DNA from 3 places in the Shewanella glacialimarina genome. Region 1 is predicted to be linked to each of the others. Evidence: predicted binding sites of a transcription regulator. Region 1 holds the regulator's gene; each other region holds the start of a gene.
What was found. The regulator MetJ, encoded in region 1, represses methionine synthesis genes. The targets are predictions, from matches to a motif close to TAGACGTCTAGACGTCTA.
Positions count from the first base shown of each region.

Region 2: serA (phosphoglycerate dehydrogenase) is a predicted target of MetJ. The motif match lies at 3,203-3,220, and genes of this name have one in related genera.
Region 3: msrA (peptide-methionine (S)-S-oxide reductase MsrA) is a predicted target of MetJ. The motif match lies at 3,468-3,485, and genes of this name have one in related genera.

Region 1 covers NZ_CP041216.1:595,693-603,822, forward strand. Annotated here, with positions in the region: gene FJ709_RS02385 (pseudouridine synthase) at 1-62, shown strand, start outside; gene FJ709_RS02390 (EAL domain-containing protein) at 138-1,631, shown strand; gene FJ709_RS02395 (sulfite exporter TauE/SafE family protein) at 1,776-2,507, opposite strand; gene metJ (met regulon transcriptional regulator MetJ) at 2,681-2,995, opposite strand; gene metB (cystathionine gamma-synthase) at 3,203-4,375, shown strand; gene FJ709_RS02410 (bifunctional aspartate kinase/homoserine dehydrogenase II) at 4,397-6,790, shown strand; gene metF (methylenetetrahydrofolate reductase) at 7,056-7,940, shown strand.
Region 2 covers NZ_CP041216.1:3,880,555-3,888,684, forward strand. Annotated here, with positions in the region: gene FJ709_RS16930 (autotransporter outer membrane beta-barrel domain-containing protein) at 1-1,379, shown strand, start outside; gene FJ709_RS16935 (helix-turn-helix transcriptional regulator) at 1,587-2,255, opposite strand; gene FJ709_RS16940 (DUF2238 domain-containing protein) at 2,540-3,133, opposite strand; gene serA (phosphoglycerate dehydrogenase) at 3,431-4,660, shown strand; gene ygfZ (tRNA-modifying protein YgfZ) at 4,803-5,768, shown strand; gene FJ709_RS16955 (S9 family peptidase) at 6,096-8,130, opposite strand, start outside.
Region 3 covers NZ_CP041216.1:2,357,703-2,365,832, forward strand. Annotated here, with positions in the region: gene FJ709_RS10245 (alpha-ketoacid dehydrogenase subunit beta) at 1-914, opposite strand, end outside; gene FJ709_RS10250 (thiamine pyrophosphate-dependent dehydrogenase E1 component subunit alpha) at 918-2,096, opposite strand; gene astE (succinylglutamate desuccinylase) at 2,263-3,306, opposite strand; gene msrA (peptide-methionine (S)-S-oxide reductase MsrA) at 3,510-3,989, shown strand; gene trxB (thioredoxin-disulfide reductase) at 4,192-5,145, shown strand; gene FJ709_RS10270 (GNAT family N-acetyltransferase) at 5,279-5,908, opposite strand; gene FJ709_RS10275 (efflux RND transporter periplasmic adaptor subunit) at 6,088-7,284, shown strand; gene FJ709_RS10280 (efflux RND transporter permease subunit) at 7,287-8,130, shown strand, end outside.

The DNA.
Region 1 (8,130 bases):
AGTTTGTTGATCCAATTACCAATGAAGTTAATGATTGGTGCTGTGAAGGACTCACTATGTGATTAATAGCTTATTATCATTATATTAGGTGTCATTATGAGCTATATTTATCTTATATGTTTAGTGAAGGAAGTGCCATGCAGCGGATTAAAAGTGGGTTAGTATTTATTGCGGTTTTTATTTTATGCTTAATTAGCTTAAAAGGGCTTGATCATTTTCTGGCGCAGCAGATCATTGCCCGTGATGCAAAGATTCTTACTGAAAAATTTGAAGATGTAATCCGAGCTAGCGCTCTTGAAATGAATAAGTTACCACCCATTTCAAAAAAAGACTTTAATTGTACCCCAGATACTACTGAATATTTAAGAAATGCTGTTTATGATGCGGTGTTTATTCGGTGGGTTGGTGTGACTAAAGGGGGTAAAATTTTTTGTGAATCTAATAGCGTCATTAGAGATATTCACAAAATAAAAACTCACCGAATAAGTGAAAGTTTTAGTTTAGGTGTAGTTGAGATTGCTAACCGGGAACATCATGAATTAATTTTAGTCAGACATTTTGAAGATGTTAACTATACAGCCAGTATTATTCCCCTCAAACCAAGTTACTTTGTCCCCTTAGAATGCAAAGACTGCTTAGAGTATTCAATTGGTTTCGAATCCGTTCCATTTTTGACATTTGGCTTTGATGCATTTGAAGGTGAGCCATTTGTTAGCAAGAAAGTTGAGTTAACATCGCCTTATTTTGTTGCTACGTTCGAATTGTCTGGTGATTTTGAATTCTATAAACAATACAGCACCATTTCATGGTTGTTTATTGTGATGTTTGCATTGTCATTTTCTGTTTGGTTAACTTACTTGATCCATCGTTGGCAAAAGAAGTCAGTGTCAATGCGCTCACAAATATTGAGTGGGATTAAGCATCATGAATTTATTCCTTTTTACCAGCCAGTTGTTGATTCGCGTACGCAAAAAGTTATTGGTTGTGAAGTGTTAATGCGATGGCAACGCCAAGATGGTTCTTTGATGCCTCCAAATCAGTTTATTCCTTATGCTGAAGCTAAAGGACTCATTATCGATATGACAAAAGGCATGCTTGAACATGTTTTCAATGATATTAAAAAATTAGGAGAAAAACGTGAAGCATTGTTCTTCAGTGTCAATATTGTCCCAGAGCATTTAGATAACGATGATTTATATCAGTTATTAAAGAGTGTTGTTGAATCAGAGCTGTTAAAGCAGCATCGAATTTCATTAGAGATTACTGAGCGTTTACCTATTAGCGATCTCGTGTCGGCTCGTAGAATGTTAGATAAGTTTTATGCGTTAGGTATAGATTTAAAATTAGATGATGCAGGCACCGGTTACGGTGGTTTCAGCTATGTACAAAACTTAGGAATTAGCACCCTAAAAATTGACAAAATGTTTGTTGATACGATAGGTAATAAAGACAACTTCAATGCTAAAACGATTGAAGCGATTATTTCATTTGCGAAAACATCAGGTTTAAGCATGATTGCAGAGGGTGTTGAAGACAGTCAACAAGTCGCATATCTCAGTCAGCATGGTGTGTATCTCATTCAGGGTTATGTTTACTCTAAACCACTACCAGCCAAACAGTTTTTTAACTAACAGCGCTTACATTTTTAATCATTAAATACCTTATTTAATTGAATAAGGTATTTTTGTTTTACTTCTCGTTTAATTATATGAAGGAAAAGTATGATTAAACGGTATGCTATAAAATAAGATTTCAGGTCATTTTCATGGATGAAATTATAAACTACCTAATGACTTTATCGTTAACAGCAATGCACTCAGCGTACACAAAATTAACGTTGCTTTGCGGGTTTTATCTTTATCGACTCGCCCAACAATTCGTCCTGCAATGATGTACCCTGCAATGACGGATGGTAGCAGTAACAAGGATAACCAAAGGTGTTTTACTTCAACCAAACCGACTATAGCTAAAATAGCGAGTGCGATCATCGAGCTGAAGATAAAAAAGGCTGATAGTGCCGCTCTAAATTGGCTGGCATCTTTACCCGATAACAAAATGGCCATAGGGGGACCGCCAATGGCGGCAATGTTGCCAAAAATACCTGAAACAGTACCGGCAATAAATAACGTTATCCGATTCACAGGTGCGGACAGTTTAAAAACACTCAATAAAACGGCTGTAAATACAATGCCCGCAATTGCGAGGCCTAATATTGGTTGAGGGGCGAGTAATAGTAAACTTGCGCCTAAAAAACCGCCTGGGATCCTACCCAGTAACGCATATTGCAACCCATTAAACTCTAAGTGGCTACGTTCTCTGAATAAGGTCATCAGTGAAATAGCAAACCCCATCACAATCACTGGCACTGGCACTAACTGAGGGTCGACAATATACAGTAAAGGGCTGGCGACTACGGCTAATCCGAAACCGATTAAGCTCTGAGTTAACGCGCCGCAAAAGATAATGACTGAGGCGAGTAATAATGTGGTGGGATCGATAAATGGCATTACTATGGCTCTAAGTTACTAGCGTGTTTCAACACAAGCATTTTTGTGTTGATTGGTATCAATCGTTTGATCGCGTCTTAAAACAAAATTCCATCAAGATAACTACCCTGACTAAGCAGGATATTCATCTTGATGGAATGAATAGCGGGTGTGAAATACTTAAAAGTGATTAATTACTCTAAGTCTTCCCATTCAATACCCATTTGGTCCATCAATGCTTTCGCTTCACGCGGAATACTGTCTGGCTCATCTTTTGATAAGTCATGATCATCAGGCAATGGTTGGCCAGTGTAAGCATGTAAGAAAGCTTCGCAAAGTAATTCACTATTTGTCGCGTGACGTAAATTATTTACCTGGCGACGAGTGCGCTCATCGGTCAGCACTTTCAATACTTTTAACGGAATTGAAACTGTGATTTTTTTTACTTGTTCATTCTTCTTGCCGTGTTCGGCATATGGGCTAATATAGTCGCCATTCCACTCAGTCATTAACTCACCCTTTACTTTAAATTCGGTGCAGATTTTAAACCCTTAAAGTTTCTAGTCAAATTATTGCTGTGTTTTAGTGCACATTGCAAATAGATTTCTTTATGTTTAGACGTCTAAACGTCTATTTTTGTTGACCTGAGCGGTTCTGTTAGGTAAATTTAGCCATCTAGACATCTCTTTGTGTGTTCGTAATGTTAGGAATCAATCATGACCAAGTCTTGTAAACAACATAGCAATGCTACTGTCGCTGTCCGTCAGGGTATTGAAAGTGACACACAACATGGTGCAGTTGTTCCACCCATTTATTTATCGACCAATTATTCTTTTGATGGCCACAAAAATCCACGTGAATTTGATTATAGCCGTTCAGGCAACCCAACACGTTGTATTTTAGGCGAAGCCTTAGCCAAATTAGAGCAAGGGGCAACCGGGGTGATAACCTGTACCGGTATGGCTGCAATTACCTTAGTGACTCATTTATTAGGGCCAGACGATTTACTGATTGTGCCACATGATTGCTACGGTGGTAGTTATCGCTTATTTACTAATTTAGCCAAAAAAGGTCAGTTTAAATTGGCTGTGGTTGATCAAACTAACGCGGCAGCATTAGCTGAGGCCATCGCTAAAAAACCTAAAATGGTGTGGTTAGAAACGCCGTCTAATCCTTTGCTTCGGGTGGCGGATATTGCAGAAATAGCCAAAGCCGCTAAGCAAGTCGGTGCATTAGTTACCGTGGACAACACCTTTTTATCGCCAATATTGCAACAGCCACTTAATTTAGGGGCTGACATTGTTATTCATTCGACCACTAAATACATCAATGGACACAGTGATGTGGTTGGTGGCGCGGTTGTGGCGAAAGACCCTGAAATCGGCGAGTTATTGCATTGGTGGTCAAATACTTTAGGGTTAACGGGATCAGCGTTTGACAGTTACCTGACTCTGCGTGGTATTCGTACTTTAGCGGTGCGAATTCGTGAGCATCAAGCCAATGCAAAACAGATTGTTGATGTGCTATGTCAAAGCCCTGTGGTCGCAAAGGTGTATTATCCAGGATTAACAGATCATCCTGGACATGATATTGCGAAAAAGCAGCAAAAAGGCTTTGGCGCTATGCTCAGTTTTGAGCTAAAAGGTGGCGAAGCAGAGGTTGTCGCCTTTTTAGATGCGTTAACCTTGTTCAGTGTTGCTGAAAGTTTAGGCGGAGTGGAAAGTTTAATAGCCGTTCCTGCGACTATGACCCATAGAGCAATGGACGCCCAAGCCCGTTTTGAGGCTGGCGTTAAAGATACATTATTGAGACTATCTGTAGGTATTGAAGATAGTGAAGATTTAGTGGCAGATATTGAAGCCGCATTAGCTGCAGTCGCAGCGCTGTAGTTGTCGTTTAAGGAGTAATACATGGCGCGTGGTCATTTACATAAATTTGGTGGTTCAAGTCTTGCAGATGCAGATTGTTATCGCCGAGTCGCCCACATTTTACTGACCCATGGTCACAGCGATGATTTAATCGTTGTTTCAGCGGCAGGTAAAAGTACCAACTTTTTATATAAGCTGCTCAATTTGCGTGAAACCGGTCAGCTATGGCAAGAAGAGCTACAAGTATTAATCGGCTATCAGCAAACCTTAATCGAACAATTATTATCTAATGAGCAAGCACGTGATTTACGTGAGCGCTTGTCGACCGACAAGTCACAATTGATTAGCTTATTATCACTTGAACAGCGCAATGAATATCAAATTAGCCATGTGGTGAGTTTTGGTGAACGTTGGTCAGCAAGATTAATGGCGGCGTTATTACGTGAGTCTGGTGTAGCGTCATCCCATGTAGACGCCTGTTCAATACTTGTCGCTGACGAAGGTGCTGTGCCTAATATTCGGGTAGAAGAGTCGCGAGCCAAAGTGCAGGCTTTATTAGCGGCTCATCCTAATGAGCGTTTAGTCATCACTGGGTTTATTTGTGCCAACAGCCAGGGTGAAACGCTATTGCTTGGGCGTAATGGTTCTGATTTTAGCGCGACATTAATTGCCAGCTTGGCTGATATTGATCGGGTAACAATTTGGACCGATGTTGAAGGGGTATTTAATGCTGACCCGAATAAAATTAATGATGCCAAACTGCTAAAAAGTATGTCTTTGGCTGAAGCCGATCGATTAGCTAGACTGGGCTCTCCAGTATTGCATTCTCGTACATTACAGCCTCTGTTCAATACCGAAGTGAGTTTAGCCGTTCGCTCAAGCTATGCCTCTCACACTGATTTTACATTGATTGCACCCCACAGTTCGTCAGCTAGTGCACCTGTGGTAACCAGTTTAAATGAAGTGGTGTTATTTAGTTTTAAAGCCGCCGCAGCTATAGAGCCTTTGTTAACATTACTGACCGAAGCGGGCTTAACCCCATTGGCTTATTGGTCATTGGCGCAACATAAGTATGAATTAGCCTTTACCTTAGAAAGGCAAAAGCAAGTGCAGTCTTTATTAGTGTCTCAAACTGCTGAGTTTAGTATTACGCAATTGCAGGCGCAGTGCGACTTGGGGCTAGTGGCTTTGGTCAGTGCCGATGCAGAATTATATCGCAAAAGCTTTGCCCGTTTGCTAAGTCGTGATGCAAAACCTGTTTATCAAGACGGCTTAAGCCTAGTGACATTAGTGCCACAGGGGCAAGTTAGCTTACTGACTCAAAAAATACATCGCCGCTGTGCTGGCCCAAGAATGCGCATAGGTGTACTACTTCTGGGTGTAGGCAATATTGGTGAGGCTTGGATAGATTTATTTAAACGTGCTCGCTTTGGGTTAAATAAAGACTTAGAAGCCACAGTCGAATTAGTCGGTTTGGTGAGTTCTAAAAAGGCCTTCGTTGATAACGCAGGGGTTAATTTAGACCACTGGCAGCAACAATATGAGCAACAAGGTACAGAATGGACCTATGACAGTTTGTTTGACCAATTAGAGCAACTGTCTTGCGATGAGATTGTAGCGCTTGATATCAGTGCCAGTGCCACCTTGACTTTACAATACCCACAATTGTTTGCTAAAGGTATTCATGTGGTTAGTGCTAATAAATTGGCGGGTTCAGGACCATTGCCTTTTTATCGTGAGCTAAAGCAGCAACTGTGTAATCGACGTTTATTTTGGCGCTATAACGCCAGTTGTGGCGCTGGGTTGCCTATTCAGCATGCGTTAAATGACTTACGTAATAGCGGTGACACTATTGAAGCGGTTGGCGGTATTTTTTCAGGTACTTTATGTTGGTTATTTGAAAACTATGATGGCAATAAACCGTTCTCTCAATTAGTGCTTGAGGCGAAAGAGCTGGGGATTACAGAACCTGATCCCCGTGATGATTTATCGGGCCGAGACATGCAACGAAAATTGCTTATTCTAGCGCGTGAAATTGGTTTAGCCATTGAGTTAGAAGACATTACCCTAAACTCATTAGTGCCTGAAGCATTGGCTAAACTCACATTAGCAGACTTTTTAAAGCGTATTGCTGAGCTTGATACTGATATGTTGCAGCAGTTTATGGCCGCAGCAGAGCAGAATAAAGTACTGCGTTACGTGGCTGCCTTGGATAAAGTTAGCGGTAAGTTGAAAGCTGAAGTTGGCATTCAGTGGGTAGACAGCAATCATCCGTATGCGAACTTAACGCCCGGCGACAATGTGTTTGTTATCCGCAGTGCATTTTATCAAGGTAATCCGCTGATTATACGTGGCCCAGGCGCGGGTAGAGAAGTCACCGCGGCAGCTATTCAGTCTGATTTAGTGCATATTTGTCGTGATTTATTGCAAGAATAATAACTTTGCTTTGACGACAACCCAGTTCAATTAAGCAAGACTCTTTTGAGTCTTGCTTTTTTTTCATCTTTAAATTGAACATTCTTCATCGTGTTTATACGTATTCAATGAATATTTATTCTTGACTTCATGGTCAGTTAAATTACTATATAGACATATGGACGTCTAAACGTCCGTTGTTAAGTCGCAGTAAAGTAATAGACAGTCATCATCCGAGTATTAAATCCATCGATGTTCGCATCGAAGCAGTTGAAGGAAATATAAAATGGCTTTTCATCACGCCCAGCACTCACAGTCGTTAAACCAGAGCCTATCTGAGTTAAGTGATATCAACGTGTCATTTGAATTTTTTCCACCTTCAACACCAGAAATGGAAACCATTCTGTGGAATTCTATTCGTCGTTTAGAACCATTAAACCCTAAATTTGTATCGGTAACCTATGGTGCTAATTCAGGCGTGCGCGACCGTACTCACAGTGTTATTGAGCGTATTCAAAGTGAAACTAATTTAATTGCAGCGCCGCATTTAACCTTAGTTGATGCCAGCGATGAAGAGCTGATTGAACTTGCCAAACATTATTGGAATTCAGGCATTAAAGATATTGTCGCACTGCGTGGTGACTTACCTGATGGCAGCCCAAAGCCGACTCGCTTTGCTAACGATTTAGTGCGTTTACTTCGCTCAGTTGCTGATTTTGATATTTCGGTAGCGGCTTACCCTGAAGTGCATCCGGATGCGCGCAATGCTCAAGCTGATTTAATTCACCTAAAGAAGAAAATTGATGCCGGAGCAAACCGCGCAATTACTCAGTTTTTCTTTGATGTAGAGTCGTATCTTCGCTTTCGCGACCGCTGTGTTACAGCAGGTATTGATGTTGAAATCGTGCCAGGTATTTTACCGGTAACTAACTTTAAGCAAACTAAGCGTTTTGCGGATATGACTAATGTAGCGATTCCACAATGGTTACACCGTCAGTTTGAAGGTTTAGATGATGATCCAGCCACGCGTCAATTAGTGGGTGCAAACGTGGCCATTGATACCGTAAAAGTATTAGCCCGTGAAGGGGTGAAAGACTTCCACTTTTATACTTTAAACCGTGCCGAACTGACTTATGCTATTTGCCATACCTTAGGCGTGCGCCCTAAGTAACTTCACTTGAGTTAATGACAGAATCGTTAAACTTATTAAGCCTTCGTTGTGATAGCAACGGAGGCTTATTAGTATTTAACCTCAGCACAAAGTTCAATTTTTACGTAAGCAATTGAATATTATATTTTTAATCTCGCTTGTTCATCTCTTAACCCGAGTTGAGATGACTTATTAAAAATGGATGAAAAAT
Region 2 (8,130 bases), 1.2 Mb from region 1:
CTGGCCAGGATGTAAAATCTGAGCAAACAGGTTCTCTAAATGTATCTGATGTTAGTCAAACTGGTAACGATCAAAGCGCGATCATTGCTCAAGATGGTGTGTGGTTAGAGTCTTACGTGACGTCAGTTGGAGATGAAAATGAAGTTGAAGTTAATCAAACTGCTGACTGGCATATTTCTAATGTTGCCTTAGAAGGCGATGAGAACTTCACTAAAGTCACTCAAGATGGTTTTTTCAACCAAAGTGATGTGCAAATTACAGGTAATGTCAACAATGTCGATGTTGAACAAGTAGGTGGATTGAATGAAAGTATTGTTGAATTACTTGGCGATAACAATAGCAGCAAAATTAGCCAGCAAGGTGATAACAACTATGGCGTCTTTCGCGTTCAAGGCAATGATAACGATGGTGATACAACCCAAATTGGCAACGGCAACCAAGCAGGTTTAATTGCATTAGATTTAACTCCTAATGTAGGCAATAACAACGATGTGACCACTTATCAAGAAGGCGACAGCAACTTAGCTGCCGTTCGTGGCATTTTAGGTAATAACAACACTGTTGATATTGAACAGGTTGGCAATCTAAATACCGGTTTTGTTTACTCACTTTCAGGTTCAGATAACGATATTAATATTGAACAAGAAGGTGACAATAATAATGCCGTACTAGAGTTCACTACTGGTAACGATAATGATATGGAGATTGATCAAAAAGGCCAAAACAACACTGTTGGAGAAACATTTGTAGCGGCTGTAAATGGTTCTGACAACATTATCGATATTGAGCAACATGGTGACAATAACCTAACTGAATTTGAAGTTATTGGCGATCAAAATGATGCTGATCTAGAGCAGGAAGGTGATAATAACTATGCTGCATTCGGTGCTTACGGCGATGATAACCATTTCAATCTTTCATCGGATGGAAATCAAAACACCATAGAAGCATTAGCAGATGGTAATGATAATTTAATTGATATCGATCAAGAGGGTGATATTAACTTTGGCCATGTTGATATTCTCGGCAATGATAACAAAGTGGATGTTGAACAAGATGGCACTGATAATGAAGCCATAGTCTCTGTTCTAGGCGATCTTAATACTCAAGTGGATGTCACTCAAGTGGGTGATCTCAACCTGGTTGATTTACTGGTTATGGGCAATGAAAACTTAGTTGATATCATGCAATCAGGTAATGGTAACTGGGTGGGTGGTGAATCGAGTGGAGCTTTCACTGTAGAGGGTGATAACAACAGCTTCATGGTGACACAAACGGGTAATGATAACCTAGTGACAGGCTCGCAAACTGGTTTTGATAACACGATTAATGTCTCACAAACAGGTGATTTCAACAGCGCGTTAGTCATTCAAAACTAAACTATAGATATAACGTGTAATAAATCACACTAAAATGCAAAAAGGGAGCAATTATATTGCTCCCTTTTATTTACCATTACTCATTGAGTTCACTCCAATATCTCAATTAATCCTACTGACACCTAACCGACTAAATTAACTAAGCAAACTCAGTCACCCAGCAAACTCAATCAGCTACATAAACGCAAAAAGACAGGCTTAATGTCCCTAGCTTACTAACTCAAAATGGGTTTGATAAGTTTGCGCCCAGCGTAATAGTTCAACTCTGTTTCGGGATTGTGTTTTACGAAAAACAGAAGAGATATGGGCTTTTACAGTATGCTCACTAATGCATAAGCGATGGGCAATTTCTTTATTTCTAGCACCACTAGACACTAGCTGAATAATGGTCCTTTCTCGATTAGTCAGCATTTGTAACATGGCAACCGTATCTGCAGGAATTTCGTTATTATTATCAAGCTTTTGAACTAAACGTCTAAAAATTTTACTGATCAATGGTCTGTCGTACCAAAGCTCATCAGATACCATCTTACGTAAACCTGTTAACATCAAGTCCATTCGTTGATCTGAATATAGCAGTCCACGCACGCCCAGCAATAATGCAGTCTCTTGATCTAATGAGCCGCGTTCTACTTGATATAAGGCTACGGGGACATGATTAACAATACGCGATACCAATAGAGGAATACCTTTGCTATCAAGGGCCGCGCCTTTTTGAGCCACAAGATAAAAACTATTAGACTTTTTTTCGAACTCTAATTCAGCAGCATTCTTAACAATGCGTGTCTTTAAGCCTATCGATTCAGCAAGAATAGCTAAATGGCAAGGTGCCGATAATTGGTGTAAAAAAACCAATTCATATGTATTGGAACTCATCACTCTTCTCCCTGAAAAGTTTAATTTGTTCAAGTGCTCCTAAGTATTAGGTTTAACCACATCATCAATAAGCGAAAGTGCTTAATACTTGAACATCATCCTGTGTTTGATTTTATACCTAAATCTTACCTTGAAGCCAGATACAATTGCTCATAAACGCCTAGAATTAAGGTAAATGAATAAACAGAGTAATAAGGGTAGTAGAAATTAACTAGAACAAAGAGAAAGTTTGTCAGTCAAAAGTATTAATAATAGTTTTGACTGATAAATCATAATGTTTTTAACTAGGGCTTAATGGCGACATTCAGATTTTGAATTTGTCGATTATGCAAACGAGTGCACAATAATAGTCCAAAACAACCCCCTATTAATGCAAGAAACATGTCAGACTGGGTATCCCATACATAACCTTGGGTGCCTAAAAAGGCTTCTGCATTTTCACCCGTTGCGGCGGCAACCCACCATTCTATCAGTTCATAGAATGCAGAGAATGCTAATACAAAACAGACTGACAAAAACTGGCACCAGGCTCCCAACTGTAACACCCCATTACGCAACATGATTTCTCTGGCGATAATAACAGGCACAAAACCTTGGGCAAAATGGCCTACTTTGTCGTAATTATTGCGCTCGCTACCCATCACTTCTGCTAACCAATCAAACAAGGGTACTTCGGCATAGGTATATCTGGCTCCAACCATTAACACGATGCAATGGATTAAGATCAACCAGTAAGCCAAAGGGGTTAATTTAAAACGGTTTCGAGTAAAAAATAAAATAGGCAAAGCTATTAAAGCGGGAATAGCTTCTAACCACCAAGTGAACATATCTTTGGGATCACTCACGGACCAAAGTAGCACCGCGACATAAATTAGCATCCATATAACTTTATTCAGCAATGTAAATTCCTCTTGTTCTATATTGTTCTAAAATTAGAATATTAACTTTAGCCATCTAGCCCTCCACAACTGGCCAAAAAAGTGCTACTTTGGCTAGGCGCTGGAAGTCGCAAATTATTCCTAAAGTAGAATTGACCTTATTGGCCGTTTCTAAGGTTGGTAACTTGACGTCGCTTGGGAACAGATATCAAGCATAAACTAATTGATATTATAAGCATAAGTACTAATTTAACTAGGTACTAAATCAGCAATTATACATTAGAGGGTACCCATATCATGGCGAAACATTCGCTTGACAAGGATAAGATCAAAATCCTGCTGTTGGAGGGCGTCCACCAAAGTGCGGTAGATGTACTAGAAAGAGCAGGCTATACCAACATTGAATATCACAAAGCCTCGCTAGGCGAAAGTGAGTTATTGGAGTCCATAAAGGATGCTCATTTCGTTGGTTTACGCTCGCGCACTCAATTAACTGCTGAAGTACTTAGCCATGCAGAGAAGCTGGTTGCGATCGGCTGTTTTTGTATTGGAACCAACCAAGTTGATCTTGCCGCGGCAGAAAAACTCGGTGTGCCTGTTTTCAACGCGCCATTCTCTAATACCCGCAGTGTGGCTGAATTAGTCATTGGTGAAATCATCATGCTAATGCGCGGCATTCCACAACGTAACGCTCAATGTCACCGCGGCGGCTGGCTAAAAAGTGCCAACGGCAGCGTTGAAGTGAGAGGAAAAACCCTGGGTGTCATTGGTTACGGCCATATTGGTACTCAGTTAGGCATTTTGGCTGAAACCTTAGGCATGCGAGTCATTTTCTTTGATATTGAAGATAAATTACCGCTCGGCAATGCCTCACAAATTCACAGCCTAGAAACATTACTGGCCACAGCTGACGTTGTAAGCTTACATGTTCCTGAAACGCCACAAACCAAAGATATGTTTGGTGAAAAAGAATTTAGCCAAATGCGCAAAGGCAGTTTCTTCATCAATGCCTCTCGCGGCACAGTTGTTGATATAGACGCCCTTGCTCAGGCAGTTAAGTCTGAGCATATTGCAGGCGCAGCTATTGACGTTTTTCCCGTTGAGCCTAAATCAAATGATGATGAATTTGTTAGCCCACTTCGTGGCTTAGACAATGTGATACTGACACCGCATATTGGTGGTAGTACCGCTGAAGCTCAAGAAAACATCGGTATTGAAGTGGCAGGCAAGCTAGCTAAATACTCTGATAACGGTTCAACCGTATCGGCAGTTAACTTCCCTGAAGTGACTCTAGCACAGCATGCTGGCACATCTCGTCTACTGCATATTCACCATAACCGTCCTGGTGTGTTGATCAAAATTAACCAAGCATTTTCGGCTAAAGGTATCAACATTGCAGCTCAGTATCTGCAAACTACCGCTGAAATTGGTTACGTGGTAATGGAAGTCGATTCAGACCAAGCTGAAGAAGCCTTAGGTGAACTGAAACTGATTGAAGGCACAATTCGTACCCGCGTATTGTTTTAATATCGGTAGCATCAGATCACAGTAACAATAAAACGACTATTTATCATATTTAGATAGTCGTTTTTTATTGCCTTGCCCCTTTAGAGTCACCACCGATTGGGCTACACTGCTGGCATTATGTTGCTGTATTACAGGAAACCCTATGAGCCTTTCAATAAGTCAACCAGATTGGGCCCCCACCCAAGACACACCTGCAATAATGCTAGCTAACCTGAATCATTTAGGCCTTATAGAAGTAACGGGTGAGCAAGGTCGCAGCTTTATTCAGGGCCAAGTGACCACTGATATTACCTCACTTGCCGCAGACCAATGGCGCTGGGGCGCACACTGTGATGCCAAAGGTAAAATGTTAGCCAGTTTCCGCGCTTTTGTATTACAAGACAGCTTATTTATGCTGATGCCCACCAGCGCATTAGCGATTGATTTACCCCAGTTAAAAAAATATTCAGTATTTAGCAAAGCAGAGTTAGTTGATGCATCAGCTAACTGGCAATTAATCGGTATTGCAGGCAGCGATGCCAACACTTTTGTAAAACAACATTTTGCCGAAGTTAGCCCTGAAACAGCCAACGAAGTCACTATCGTTGACGGTGGTTTACTGCTTAAAGATGGCCAGCGTTTCATCGCCATGTTAAGCCCAGAAAAAGCCCAAACCATTTGTGCAAACCAAACGATATATAGCGCCGCGGCATGGCAAGCATTAGAAATCAAAGCAGGTTACCCTAATATTCCAGGCATACATGCCAACCAATACGTGCCACAAATGTGTAATGTGCAGTCAATTAATGGCATCAGCTTTACTAAAGGCTGTTATATGGGGCAAGAAACCATCGCCCGTATGAAGTATCGTGGTGGTAACAAACGCGCACTTTATATCTTATCTGGCACCAGTAGCCAAACGTTAACAGAAGAAACGGTATTAGAAATCGCCCTTGAAGGCGGCTATCGTCGTGGCGGCGCTATCATTGAGTTTGTTCAGCAAGGCGATCAAGTATTACTCACGGCTGTGTTAGCCAATGACACTGAAGCAGATGCGACTTTGCGTATTGCTGGTGATGAAGAATCTGCTTTAACGATTATGCCGTTACCTTATTCGCTAGAAGCTTAAGGTTGTTTGCTCTGAGATATTTGCAAATTGAGCAATAACAACTGAAATGGCTATCAAATCGATAGCCATTTTTATTTTGTGTAAAGTGCTTTTTATGTGGTTTTTCCACCTACAGCTCATGATAGAAAGACACAAGGTTTAAAAAAGTTAAACAAATAGACAAGCACGATAATATCCTTACTGCATTGATATTGGCTGAATAAGTTAAATTGAGGCTCAACGCTGAAACAAGCTACCCAATACAAATACTGCCAAGGTCTTAAAACGAAAAACAGCGAATGGGCCTAAACCACATTCGCTTTTATACAACATCAAATCCAAAATCCCTTACTTCAATTGGCTATCCAAAAAGGCAGCTAACGATTTATACAAATGATTACGCACTTTCTCACCACGCATTGAATGCTTAGAACCCGGGTAATCCATCATTTGAAATAACTTACCTTCGTCCTGCAAGGCTTTATAAACCCGAGTGCTGTTTTCAAATAACACGTTGTCATCCGCCATACCGTGGTACATCAACAGCCCTGACTGGTAGTTTTTCACGTAAGGTAAAACACTGCCGGCATCATAACCCTGCTTGTTAGCCTTAGGGCTGCCCATGTAACGCTCAGTGTAATGACTGTCGTATAAACGCCAGTCAGTGACTGGTGCGCCTGCAATGGCAGCCTTGAAGTAGTCAGGGGCTTTAAACTGGCTCATCAACGCCATGTAACCACCATAACTGTGACCATAAATAGCCACATTATCGCCGTCAACAAACGGCAGGCTACGTAAATAATCGACACCGACTTTTTGATCGCGTACCTCAGCATCACCCATGTTTTGATAAATCACATATTCGAATTTTGTGCCGCGATGCGCTGAACCGCGATTGTCTAATTGGAACACCGCATAACCTTGTTGCAATAAATACTGAGTAAAGTAATCCGCCTCACTCCATGCATTAACCACTAATTGGGCATGAGGCCCGCCATAAACTCGCACCACAACAGGGTATTTTTTGCTGTCATCAAATGGTATAGGTTTAAATAAACGGTATTGTAATGTTTGACCATCGTCGGCACTTAAATGACCAAATTCCGGCATCGCCCATTGACCTGCTAATGCATAAAGTGGGTGTGAAGCATTCACTTCATTTTGTTCAACCCAAGATAATTGCTTGCCGGACTCATCATGTAAACTGATTTGCGGTGGCTGCTGTAAACTGCTGAAGTAATCTAGATATACCGGCTTATTTTCAGCAAAGACACTTTGATGCATACCAGAGCGTTCACTAATACGTTCTATGCTTTGGCTGCCTTTAGCTAAGTTAACTCGATATAAGTGACGCTCAACCACGCTGTCTTTGCGACCAGAAAAATACAACCAACCTTGTTTTTCATCAACATAGTCAAGGCTATCAACCACCCACTCACCTTGCGTTAATTGGCGTATCAGTTGACCGTTTAAATCAAATAAATAAAGGTGATTAAAACCATCACGCTCTGACGCCCAAACTAAAGCTGATTGCTGTTTTAGAAAGTGCAAATCATTATGTAAATTAACCCAGGCATTACTGCGCTCTTTGACAATGGTTTTAGTCTCAGTTGGCTTGCTAATATCCACAATGCGTAAATCTAACGCTTGTTGATTACGGCTTTGCCATTGAAATGATAAATGCTGGCTGTCAGGCAACCATTTTACTCGCGGTAAATAAATGTCTGTTTCTTTACCTAAATCAATCCATTGGGTTTTGATGTCAGTGACGGATACCACACCCAGTTCAATGGTCACATTTGGCTTACCTGCATAAGGGTAACGCTGCTCGGTAAGCTTAATACCGTCGGCATAAATCTCATTGCGGGTCACAAGCTCAACACCTGACTCATCAATACGGGTAAAGGCAATATGTGATTCATCAGGTGACCACCAGTAACCTGTCATTCTGTCCATTTCTTCTTGGGCAACAAATTCTGCCATGGCATTTTTAATTGGCCCTTTACCGTCTTTGGTCAACACGGTAATTTTTTTACTCGTTAAATGAAGCACAAATAGGTTTTGATCGCGCACAAAAGACACATAATTGGCTTTAGGCGACAGACGGGCATCGGTAACAAAACCTTCCCCGGTATCAAGTACATTGACGGCGTTGCTTTTAACATCAAAAAGATACAATTGACCAGATGCAGGAATTAAAATTGACTGACTATCATCAGCCCAAAAGTACTCCATGATCCCTTGACCATAAATACGTTGACGCTCACGACGGGCTTTTTCTTCATCGGATAATTCATCCGCGGCTAATTTGTCCGCATCAATCAAACGACTGCGTACACCACTGCTGATCTCCATTTGCCATAGATCATAAAAGCTCTGGTTA
Region 3 (8,130 bases), 1.8 Mb from region 1:
TCATGAATAAGTGGATAAGGTGTATCTAAACCACAGACTCGATTGATCGGAGACTCTAAATGTAAGAAACATTCCTGTTGAATCGTCGCCGCGATTTCACCCGCAAAACCACCTGTCAATGGTGCTTCATGGTTTATGACTAAGCGGCCTGTTTTCTTAACCGACTTAGCCACAGTATCGATATCCCACGGTGCTAAGGTACGTAAATCGATAATTTCGCATGAAATACCTTCTTTAGCCGCCATAGCACAGGCTTTCTCAACGATTTCAACCTGAGCGCCCCAGGCTAAAACAGTCACATCTGTGCCCTGTTTAACCACGTCAGCTTTACCAAGTTCGATAATGTAATCGCCTTCAGGCACTTCCCCAACGGATGCGCGATATAAACGCTTTGGCTCGAAGAAAATCACTGGATTTGGATCGCGGATTGAGGCTAACAATAATCCTTTAGCTTGCTCAGGATTACGCGGTATAACCACTTTTAATCCCGGAGTTTGGGTAAAGTACGCTTCTGGAGACTGGGAGTGATAATGACCACCAGCAATACCACCACCATAAGGGGTGCGGAAGGTTAATCCACCCACATTAAACTCATTACCACTGCGATAACGGAATTTAGCCGTTTCATTGACGATTTGATCGAACGCTGGAAAAATATAATCTGCAAACTGGATCTCAGCTACCGCGGTCATGCCGTGTGCAGCTAAACCGTTAGCAAAACCCGCAATACCTTGTTCGGTTAGTGGTGTATTAAAGCAGCGATCACGACCAAACTGCTCTTGTAATCCAGAAGTTGCTCGAAAAACACCACCGAAGTGGCCAACATCTTCCCCAAAAACTACCATGCGCTCATCGGCTTTCATGGCAATTGATAACGCCTCATTGATGGCGTGTAACATATTCATTTGAGCCACGGCTTATAGTCTCCCTGCACTTTTTGGATAGGCTTTAGGATATTTGTTGATGTGTTCTTTCAACTCTTTAAGCTGCTTTTTCAGCACTGCAGTTGGTTGATCTAACACATCTTCAATAATTTCATCTAATCGAGGTACAGGTATCTTCTCGGCGACTTTCACCGCAGCAAGCACTTCTTCACGGTATTTCTCGTGGGCTTTACTGTCATCAGCTTCGTTAATCCAACCTTTATTGATTAACCATAGCTTGAAGCGTTTTACCGGGTCATGTTGTTGCCATTTTGCTTCTTCATCTTTAGAGCGATATCCCGATGGATCATCTGATGATGAATGCGCACCAAGACGATACGTCATGGCTTCAATTAATACTGGTGCATTGTGCTCTAATGCATAAGCACGCGCTTGCTGTGTTGCAGCCAGTACAGCCAACATATCATTCCCATCAACACGAATAGTATGCATGCCATAACCTACACCGCGACTGGCAATACCGTTACCCGCGAATTGCTCTTCTGTTGGGGTTGAAATAGCATAGCCATTGTTACGGCAGAAAAAGATGACTGGGGCTTTTAACACCGCGGCCATATTTAAGCCTGCATGGAAGTCACCTTCTGATGCTGCACCTTCGCCAAAATAACAAATAGTGACATTACGCTCGCCTTTTAGCTTTTGCGCATATGCAACGCCAGTAGCTTGCGGTATTTGAGTGGCTAAAGGAGATGAAATAGTATGGTAATTAAGCGCTTTACTACCATAGTGGATTGGCATTTGACGGCCTTTACCCAAATCTTTTTCATTACTGAACATCTGATTCATAAATTGTTCAGTGGTAAAACCACGATAACGCAGTGCAGCATGCTCACGGTACTGAGCTAAAATCACATCACCTTGGTCTAACGCAGCAACACTACCAATAATGGCCGCCTCTTCACCGGTACAGGTCATATAAAAGCTAATACGCCCCTGGCGCTGTGCACCTAACATACGTTCATCTAAAACTCGGGTAAATATGCAAGTGTCATAGATTTTCGCCGCTAAATCTTGATCGATAACGGGTAACACTGCGTTTTCGTAAGTGTTGCCATCTGCCTGTAAAACACGCAAAATGGGAATGTGCAATGACGCCTTGTCGAGAAAGCTGACACGATGCACTGTTTCGTTGCTCAGTGGTGCGTTGCTCATAATGTGCTCTTGTTCTTGTGAGATGCTACCTCAAGAGTAGCAGTCTAATTATAGTTTGCCGACAAACATTACGTTAACGTAAACTTCCATACAATAGTTTAGCCAGGCCATTAATGAATTCTTAGTCTGTTAAATTGTATAATTTGCTTTACGCTAACTCAGTAGCCTACTGTACATCTTCATTTGGTGCAGGTACTAGGCACAATACGGTTCGTTGACCTATAGGTACTTTAGCATTAGGAAACACTATCGCCTCGACTTCTTGTTGCACTTTTATCTCAGTGCCGGCCTCTGTTGCAAGGGTTTCACCTTGGTTAAATTGACTAAAATTGGGTGCATCATTAGCAAAGCTGAAAGCAAAATCGTCAGCACTTTTATTAATTGAACGCGATACTTTGTATAAATTCAATGATGCTGAATTATAGTCTGGCAACTTGACCACATCTTGGGTAATTAACGCCGTTAACATTTTGTGGGTATCTTCAAAACGAGTCATATCGTTTTCGCCAAATGGCATGACTTTACCCAACTCAACCGTAAACGCATCGGCCTTGAAGTGCTCAGAAGAGTAATAGCTGAATGTGGTTGTGGGCTCATGGTGAAACAATATGGTGTCGACGCCACATGCAGCCAAAAACATCATTTGCTCACCACTAAATGCTCGACCTGGGCGGTATGGATAAATAGCAAATTTTTCATGTTTTGATGGGCGTATCGCTGTATGCAAATCGTAATGAATACGCTGACTACCTGATACGCCATTATTGAAAAAGTCGGCCACATACTTTTCTAAAGCTTTGGCACGAATACGCTCAGCATTAACTAACCCCTGTCCTTTTGAATGGGCACCGCTAAATAAACGGTTCATATTCTCTTCTAGAAAACGGGTTTTATTAAGTATTGACGAAGGATTGCCAATTAAAAACAATAGTCGATGTTGAGTAATAATAGTTTCACTCAATAACGACTTAATCAGTTGATTACAAATCTCAATCGGTGCGGTTTCATTACCATGCACAGCACACGACAGTACAATATCTTTTTTAGCAGTGGCAGTTGCAGTTAACGGGGTAAATACAATCACACCGGTATCAAGGATATCAACCTGAGTGTGGTCCCCTAAATGAAAATGGTACTGCTGTGGTAGTGAAAGCGGGCTTGCTAAAGTAAAAGCTAGAAAATCTCTGGTATCCATAAGCGGTAAAGTCAATTTAAGCTCCTTGTTGTTTTTATTATGCAAATCTGGACAGTTTGCTTGTATTTCCTACGTCTAATTCTACCACAAGCCAAACAAAATGAAATTGATCGCCACTAAACTGCAGTTAAAGACGAATCAATGCTTGCAATAATGGTTAAACTTGAACACAATTATAGCCATCTAGACTTCTATTAAAACTTTTGTAAGGGTGTGTCATGGCGTTAGCAACTTTTGGTGCGGGTTGTTTTTGGGGTGTTGAATACTTTTTTCGTGAAATTAACGGCGTAAGTAATGCTACCTGTGGGTATATGGGCGGAAAAGATACTGCAACAACCTATAAAGAAGTTAAAACTGGCTCAACCGGTCATGCTGAAGTCGTTCAAGTTGAATTCGATCCTGCTGTGGTGAGCTATGATGATTTGTTAACTGTTTTTTGGCAAAATCACAACCCGACACAACTGAATATGCAAGGTGGTGATATCGGTAACCAATATCGCAGTACTATTTTCTTCCATGATAAGCAGCAAAAAGCTGAGGCTGAAGCGTCTAAGTTGGCCTTTGCACGTAGTGGCCGTTGGGGACAACGCCATATAGTAACTGAAATAGTGCCTTTACAAACTTTTCATATCGCTGAAGATTATCATCAAAATTATTTAGAAAAAAATAATCTGCCTTCGTGTCATATCGCATATTAATGACCTGACAATATCAAGGTGTCTGTTGATTAATACATCACTGACACCATTTATTGACAGATTAGATTGCCTCAATCGATTATCAATCATAACCGCACCCTTTACCCGCTTTGCTAAATTCCCTACAATCCTGCCTAATTGCATTTTTATTGATTGCACTTTTTTTATTGCGCAATGTATCGTATCTAATCGGAGAATTAACATGAGTGAAGCTCGTCATAGTAACCTATTGATTTTAGGTTCAGGCCCAGCGGGTTATACCGCTGCAGTATATGCAGCGCGTGCCAACCTAAAACCTGTCATGATCACAGGTATGCAACAAGGTGGTCAATTAACCACGACAACTGAAGTTGAAAACTGGCCAGGCGATGCTGATGACTTAACCGGTCCTGCACTAATGGAACGTATGCAAAAGCATGCTGAAAAGTTTGATACTGAAATTCTTTTCGATCACATCAACGAAGTGACTTTAACTGAACGTCCATTTCGCTTGAAAGGCGACAATGGCGAATACACCTGTGACGCATTAATTATTGCCACCGGTGCATCAGCTAAATATCTAGGCTTACCATCAGAAGAAGCCTTTATGGGCCGTGGCGTATCAGCTTGTGCTACCTGTGACGGTTTTTTCTATCGCAACCAGAAAGTTGCTGTAGTAGGTGGTGGTAATACTGCGGTTGAAGAAGCGCTGTATTTAAGTAATATCGCCTCAGAAGTTCACCTTATTCACCGTCGTGACAGCTTCCGCTCTGAAAAAATCTTAATTAATCGTTTAATGGATAAAGTGGCTAACGGCAATATCATTCTCCACTTAGATGAAACTCTAGAAGAAGTGGTTGGTGACAACATGGGTGTAACCGGCCTGAAGAAAAAAAGTACCAAAGACGGTTCAATCACTGACTTAGAAGTCGCTGGCGTATTTATTGCCATTGGTCATAGTCCTAATACTGGTATTTTTGCCGGTCAATTAGAAATGAATCACGGTTACTTACAAGTGAACAGTGGTTTACAGGGTAATGCGACCCAAACCAGTATTGAAGGTATTTATGCCTGTGGTGATGTGATGGACCAACATTATCGTCAAGCTATTACTTCTGCTGGTACAGGCTGTATGGCTGCATTAGATGCAGAACGCTACCTAGACGCACTTAAGTAATCATTTCTGTTCGCTTTGATCCTTGGATTAAAGGGCACAATTAAAAATGCCAATCGCAAGATTGGCATTTTTGTATGTAGACCCTTGTCAGCGAGGATAATAATCTTACGTTCGCTGAGGTACTACATCACGGCTATTTGTTAAGCGAAAGACGATAAAAAACCACTTGCTGATTGTCAGGAACATCAGGATGAGCTTGTTTTTTAACAAAGGTCATGCCCAACTTTTTCATAATATTAATTGAGCCAGTATTATCTTCATCGGCTATCGCACTCAATGAAGTGACTTCGGTATGATTAGTAACTAGATCAGCAACTGCCTTGGCCGCCTCAGTGGCGATGCCCTTTCCCCAGGTAGATTGCTTAAAACGCCAGCCGAGCTCAATGTCATGTAAATGAGGATTATCAGTAAAAAAGAACATCGGCCTCACTAAAATCCAACCTAAAAACTGCCCAGCCCGCTCTTCTGTAACTCTGTTGCTCTCAGTAGTAACAAATGCGGCTTTAGCAATAACCTTCCATAAACCATATCCTTTTAGGGGATTATGATAGCGGCGTAGTCTGGGCATAAAGCGTTGTTCAATGTCTTCCATGGTTGTTTTACGCCCACCATTAATGTAACGCATCACGGCTTCATCTTGATCAAGCTCAAACAGTAAGTCTTGTTCATTTAAAGACATTTGTATCAAGCTCAGACGCGCAGTTTCAATAACAGTAGGTACCGATTCGGCGGTGATAGGCTGACAAGCGTGATCATTTTCCATTAATATCTCGTATTTATTCGCTTATTGACACACAAGTTTACACATTGAAATAACACACAAACAACATATAGATTAATATAACCTTAAATATGCTTGGAAACGAAACTGCAACCAGGCTAAAAAGATAAAACTGACAACAATCATTACATAAAAATAATCAGATAAATTGAGGAAGAGTCGTGGCGACAAAAAAACAGATTATATTACCCATAGTTGTCTTAGGACTGGGTATTGGCGCATTAGCAGGGATTTCAGCTTTAAAAAAGCCGCCTGAAGAAAAACCTGCACTGGATACCACTCCTTTGGTTTCAGTCGAAGAGATCCAATTTCAGCCAATGATGTTTAACGTATCGTCATATGGTGTAGTTAATCCGAAATATAATACCAATTTAGTGTCACAGGTAATGGGTGAAATAACCTATTTATCTGATTCATTTGTCAAAGGTGGATTTGTTAAAGCTGGCGATATTTTAGCTAAAATTGATGCCAGTGACTATGAAGCCGATTTATTAGATGCTCAGGCCAGTATTGCTTCGGCAAAAGCAGCCTTGGTACAAGAACGCGCTAACGTAAAAGTGGCTGAAACAGAATGGGCTCAAATTAGTAACGGAACGCCTACTGATTTAAGTCTACGTAAACCGCAATTAGCACAAGAAATAGCAAAATTAAAAAGTGCAGAAGCGGGCTTACATCGCGCACAACGAAATCTTGAACGAACGGTTATCCGCGCTCCATATGATTCATTAGTCTCTAGCCGAGAAGTGGGTTTAGGCTCTTATGTTAGCAAGGGCACACCTGTCGGGGCACTATTAAGTACTGACATTGCAGAAGTCCGCTTACCGCTAGCAGATAAAGAAATTCAATACCTTGAAGCCAAAGGCGTTAATGCCACTGTTGAACTAGTTGGTAACTTTGCCGGCAGTAAACAAGAATGGATCGGTAAAATCGTTCGCAGCGAAGGCGTTGTAGACAGTAAAAGCCGTATGACCTACTTAGTCGCTGAAATTGTTGATCCCTATGGATTAAAAGCCGACAAGCGCGAATTACGATATGGCACTTATGTTACCGCCAATATTAGCGGTGCAAGCGCTGGAGAAGTTACCATTGTTCCTCGTCACCTGATTGTTAACGGTCAAGTTGCTATTATGGACGATGAAAAATTATTACGTTACATAGATGTCACCATGCTGCGTCAAGAAGGCTCTAAAGTAGTTATTTCTGATGGTCTTGAAAATGGCATGAAACTGATTACCTCAGCATTAGATTATCCTATTGAAGGCATGAAGCTAGCACTGCCAGAAGACAGGATACTGCAAAAAGAGACCCAAGCTGAAGCAGCACAAAGCACTGAATTAGCAATGGATAGTGAGGATTAATGATGGAGGACACCAATAAGGGGCTAATTGCCTGGTTTGCGCGTAACTCTGTTGCAGCTAACCTGTTAATGATCATTATCATCATCGGTGGTTTACTCACCGCCAACTCTATCCGTAAACAGTTTTTCCCTGCGGTAGAAATTAACTGGATTGAATTCAGCGCAGTTTATTCAGGCACGGCACCACAGGAAGTTGAGGAAGGCATTACGGTTAAAATTGAACAAGCACTTGAGCGGGTTCAAGGCCTTAAAAGAATTATCACTTATTCAAATAGAAACATGGCAAATGGCTATTTTCAAATTGAAGATGAGTATGATCCACAGGTAGTGTTGGAAGAAGTTAAGTCTGAAATTGACTCAATCTCTACCTTCCCTGCTGGCATGGAACCGCCAAAAGTAGAACAAATTAAAATACGTCAAGAAGTCATGTACCTCAGTTTATATGGCGATTTAGAGCAACGTCAGTTAAAAGATTTAGGTGAGCGTATTCATCAAGAGATGATGCAACTGCCAGGGGTTAATATCACCGAATACTATGGTGGTTTGGCGTATGAAATTAGTATCGAAGTCAGTAAAGATCGTTTGCGTGAATTCGGCCTAAGCTTTAATGATGTAGCAGAAGCGGTACGCGGCTATTCTCGCAATATGTCAGCGGGACAAATCAAAGCGGAAAACGGCTATATTAATCTACGAGTAGAAAACCAGGCGTATGTCGGTTATGAGTTTGAAGATTTACCACTGCTCACACTAGAGGATGGCACTACCGTATTAGTCGGTGATGTCGCAACCGTCACCGATGGTTTTGAAGATGGTATTCAGTACTCTAAGTTTAATGGTAAAAACTCAG